2 regions of the Paenibacillus sp. FSL R5-0345 genome follow, and region 2 is predicted to be linked to the other one. Evidence: predicted binding sites of a transcription regulator. Region 2 holds the regulator's gene; the other holds the start of a gene.
The links. The regulator LexA, encoded in region 2, represses DNA repair genes until DNA is damaged. The targets are predictions, from matches to a motif close to CGAACATATGTTCG.

Region 1: the regulator LexA is predicted to act here: its motif matches at 1,306-1,319, upstream of R50345_RS10675 (YhjD family protein).

What each region holds. Positions count from the first base shown of each region.
Region 1 is NZ_CP009281.1:2,480,195-2,482,597, forward strand. It holds gene R50345_RS10660 (xanthine phosphoribosyltransferase) at 1-17, shown strand, start outside; gene R50345_RS10665 (hypothetical protein) at 117-434, shown strand; gene R50345_RS10670 (hypothetical protein) at 552-770, shown strand; gene R50345_RS10675 (YhjD family protein) at 834-1,280, opposite strand; tRNA gene R50345_RS10680 (tRNA-Leu) at 1,467-1,550, shown strand; gene R50345_RS10685 (hypothetical protein) at 1,634-2,164, opposite strand; gene R50345_RS10690 (hypothetical protein) at 2,213-2,403, opposite strand, start outside.
Region 2 is NZ_CP009281.1:3,747,378-3,749,780, reverse strand. It holds gene R50345_RS16610 (L,D-transpeptidase) at 1-234, opposite strand, end outside; gene lexA (transcriptional repressor LexA) at 484-1,110, opposite strand; gene R50345_RS16600 (LysM peptidoglycan-binding domain-containing protein) at 1,406-1,819, shown strand; gene R50345_RS16595 (DUF896 domain-containing protein) at 1,929-2,138, shown strand; gene R50345_RS16590 (hypothetical protein) at 2,188-2,403, shown strand, end outside.

The DNA.
Region 1 (2,403 bases), 1.3 Mb from region 2:
TTGAATTTGGAGAATAACCCGAATTTGAATAAGAACATGCCTATTTTTAAACAACTGCTTTTCACCCTATAGATTTTCCTTTATAATAAAATCAGACATAGGGAGGAGGCGTCACAATGGGGAAAGAACCGGTGACTGAGCAATTTTTTATTGATAAATTAACCGAGGCCAAGGATCACTTCGAGCGTGCGCTGGATTGCAAACACACGGAATTCGACGATCTGTATCCCTATATGATTGAACATCCTCAGTTTTTTTGGTACAAACGCTATGTAGCTTGGTCAGAGCTTCTGACAATCAAAGGTTTGTGTGAGGAACTTTCCTTCCCTTGGAGGGAGAAATTCACAACTAACCAAGTGGAGTATCTGGAGCAACGTGTGATGTCCGCTAAAGTTCTTGACTTCTGGTTTGAGAAGAATGAAGCGCTGATATAAGAATGCTTTAGTAGACATGCAATTGGTCAATTGCTTATACGAGACCCAGATGACTTTTCATTTGGGTCTTTTTTCTGGATGAATATAGGATAAGCTATATAGAGGGAGGGATTTATGATGATTAGCGATGAACAATTGGATGCGTACCGAATTTCCGGTGAGAAAATTCGTGTGGTGCGTGATGGCATAGAAAGTAATGATGTAAAGGGGATTGTTCTGGCTTGGGACGATTCGCAGGTGATGATACGTCGCCAGAATAGACGGGTAGTAAAGCTTGATCGGAATTATCTATTCCAACCCTTCAGCGAACCAAGGAAAGCTCCTGATAATATATAATCTTGGCAGCATAAACAGCTCCTTACCCTAGTGGGTAGGGAGCTGTTCTTTACTTATGGCGGATTATATGGTTAGTGCTAGCTGGGTCTCACTTTCTTCTCTGGAGAGCATGGAGAGCTCTGTAGACAGGCCGAGATATGCGCGCATTCGCAGCAGCATCTCTCTACGGAATCCTGGCCATAATATATTCATCTCACCTTGATATCCTCTACAGGTGTACAAGGCCTCGACTCCCCGTTGATCTTGGCGAACGGTTGTGACCTTCAGATCATGTGAGCTCAATTCGCGCGTAACTTCTTGAAGCATTAATGAGGTCTTCTTAGTGGCACCAGACACGAGCTCCATATAAAGCTGAGGGGTCTTAAACAGACCACTCTTACTGATTACACGACAGTCACGTTCGAACACTTTATGAATAAACGTTAGCAGCAAATAGCTTCTGACAAGGGACATTTCTTCTTTCGTAACCTCTTCATCAACAATGGATGTCTTCAACTTTGTAGTCGCCATTATAAATCACCTCATTTATATTATGCGAACTTTTGTTCTCATTATACCTTATATTCGGAAGTAAAAGCAATAATTATCCATAAAATAATGAATGATTAGAAAAGCTAGAGAATATATTGACGCATTAATCTCAGCATGGTATGATCTATCTTGTGACGCAAGATGGATATGTAGTCATTACGATGTGCGGTCGTGGCGGAATTGGCAGACGCGCACGGTTCAGGTCCGTGTGGTAGCAATACCGTGGAGGTTCGAGTCCTCTCGACCGCATCACTAGAAACTCCCTTGAGAAATCAGGGGAGTTTCTTTTTTGTGAATATAATTAATCCGAGGCAACTGGAGCATAATCGTATCTAGATCGATAAATATCGAATTAAGCCTAATAGGGCATAAGCAAACAGAACTGTTCCAGTACCAATGCCTGTAATTGCACTGTTTGCGACGTTAAGCTTTTTCGATATGAATAGTGATGCGATAGAGACTGCAACAAGAAGTGCTGCTAAAAGGTATAAACTGAAATCGTTAAAAACACTTTTTAAGCTAATAAAATGAATTCCTACAATAAAGGCAATCCAAGGAGCAACGTAATCATTAAACTTACATTTCAACAATATAGAAGCTCCAGCACCTGCCACAAATAATTCAATATAGACAGAAATTAAATAATTATCAAAAGAGGTCTTGTCATTTAAAACGGAGGGAGCATCCCAGTTCGTTATACTTAAATAGATACCAATCAAGCAGATGAGAAGGGATACACCAGAAGCTATGCCAATATATTTACGCCAGCTGGATCTGGGGTTTTCTTGTGCCCAACCAAACCAACTAAAACTAAACATACCGAATATAGAAACATACATGGCGTAATCCCTCACATAATCCATAAAGGTACCTCCTACACCTACAATATTTAGAATATTCGAGGCTGTGCCTTACACTGTAGATTTCCGAAGCATCCAGAACGATAAGAGTGCATACAAGACCGTCAAAGGCATGGTCCACAAGGCAAGATCAAATGCGGTATGGCTGGCAAACCAATTAAATAGATCTCCCCACCACCGATAATACGTCATTAACAATCCAGCGACACTGTACAGAATAAACATGACTGCCGCGAAAATGA
Region 2 (2,403 bases):
CGAGGAGGGATCATTATTTCCATGTATTCCATAGTGAGGCTTAGATAGACCCATCCAAAAGACCCCAAATGGACCACCTGGATCGGGTTCTTTGTTAATAATAGTGAAGTCACCCAAGGGTGATTGGGTTAACATTTTACCGATTCCGACGGGGAAACCTCTGATCACAATGTTGTTATCAAGAAGATACAGCATACGCTGGGTCAGATCTACAATAATTCGGTAATTTGGCATTGCGCAACACTCCTTTCTAATAGGATATGAGCAGAAAGCCTAAACGGTTATTAATAGAAAATGGCCATTTTAGCGTATGCGAACGCGTGTTCTAGTATGGATAATTTGAGTTAGAAAATAAAAAAAAGCTGTTCCACATTTGTGGAACAGCTTTTGATATTACAGTAAACAGTATCATTATGCTTCTCGTAGAAACGGATACCATCCTTTAATGGACGGTATCCGTTTTGGCTTGGTAGGAGTGCATACTTAGTGGATATCTCGAAATAATCCGATAACTCTGCCGAGAATGGTCACGCGATTAAGGCGAAGAGGCTCGTACGCCGGATTCTCCGGCTGAAGACGTATATGATCACGTTCTTTATAAAAGGTCTTAACGGTTGCTTCATCTTCTTCGGTCATAGCTACAACGATATCTCCGTTATCAGCTGTCTGTTGTTGACGGACAATAACATAGTCACCATTCATTATCCCAGCTTCGACCATGCTGTCACCTTGAACCGATAACATAAATACTTTGTTATCTCCTACATAGTGAGTTGGAAGCGGGAAGTAGTCTTCAATATTCTCAGTAGCAGTGATAGGAACCCCGGCGGTAACCTTACCTACGACAGGAATGCGTGCGACGGTTTGTGCGAATTGATGGACATTCTCGGAATCCTCTTGGCCAAGCAATTCTATTGCACGTGGCTTCGTTGGATCTCGACGGATAAGTCCCTTCTTCTCTAGCCGATCCAAATGACCGTGAACTGTGGAGCTGGAAGCAAGACCAACAGCTTCTCCAATCTCCCGAACGGAAGGAGGATAACCCTTGCTGCGGACTTCGCTACGTATAAATTCCAGGATCGCCAGCTGGCGACTTGAAATCTTTGACATTGGAATCAACCCCATATAGTAATGTTTGGGAAAATTATAACATAGAACTACCGTTCGCACAAACATAAGTTCTAACTATTATAAATATTAATTCGAAAGAGTTAATAAATGGTAGTCTCGTATTGATAAAGCGAACTTTAAAACAATGATCAGCTGGATTCTTTTTATAGATGATAGGGTGATTTACTCTTTTCAAAAAAAAGAGAACAATTGTTCTGAAATAGTATTGAACAAAACACATGTTCGTGTTATTATAATTTCAAAAGTAAGAACAAGTGTTTGGAGGATGATATTCATGTTAAAATACAGTACATACCGTAGCATCTACGATAAAGCCCCCGTGGTTGAATCTTTAGGACATAATCCTGTTACCCGTTATTCAGCTCAGATTAAAGAGATTACAGCGCTTTTGCTTGAAGGATTGATGCGTTTGTTCCGGAGAGATTTTGTTATTAAACTTACATTGATCATTGTGCTCGTACTATCAGGACTCACAGTAGTAGGTAATGTATTTGCAGGATCTACTACTTTAATGAAGGATGAGAAGCGCGTAGTGGTTGAACGCGGAGATACACTTTGGAGTATTGCTCTTGAGAATAAACCATCGGATATGAAGACGGCTGTATATATAGAAGGAATTAAAAAATCCAATGGCATTAAAGGCAGTCAGATTAATGCTGGAGATATTCTCAGTTTACCTATTTATTAATATTCTAAGAACATAATAGAAGGACATAAAGAGCTTGCAGGGAGTAAACCTTGACAAGCTCTTTTTCTCATGGCAGAGTTAGAATTAATTTATATGGGGAGGGAAAGTTTTGAACATTGATGAGTTGGTCGCGCGTATTAACGAATTGGCACGCAAACAGAAGAGCGTAGGCCTTAATCAAGAGGAAACGGCGGAACGCGCCAAGCTTCGTGAAATCTATTTGGGGAATATTCGCAATAACTTCCGAGCACAATTGAATACGATTGAATTGGTCGATAATGATGAGCATGAACAAGGTAACAAGGGGCTTAAGCATTAACACCCTGTTCCTTTTCATAGATACTACTGGATGACTAGGGGGAACGCATATGGCCCGTTCTTGGGAAAGAATGGTTCAACGTAACACACAGCAAATTAACAAGCAAAGAAAGAAACAGGGGAAGGAAACGATTTACGCATCAAAATCCAAATCTCCTGGCAAGAACAGTGAAACCTTTAAAGGCCGTAACATTGCATTTCCAGTAGTGTTATTAGTGCTTGGTACTATGTTTTGGATGATTGGTTCGGTAGATCAGGCCAAAGGC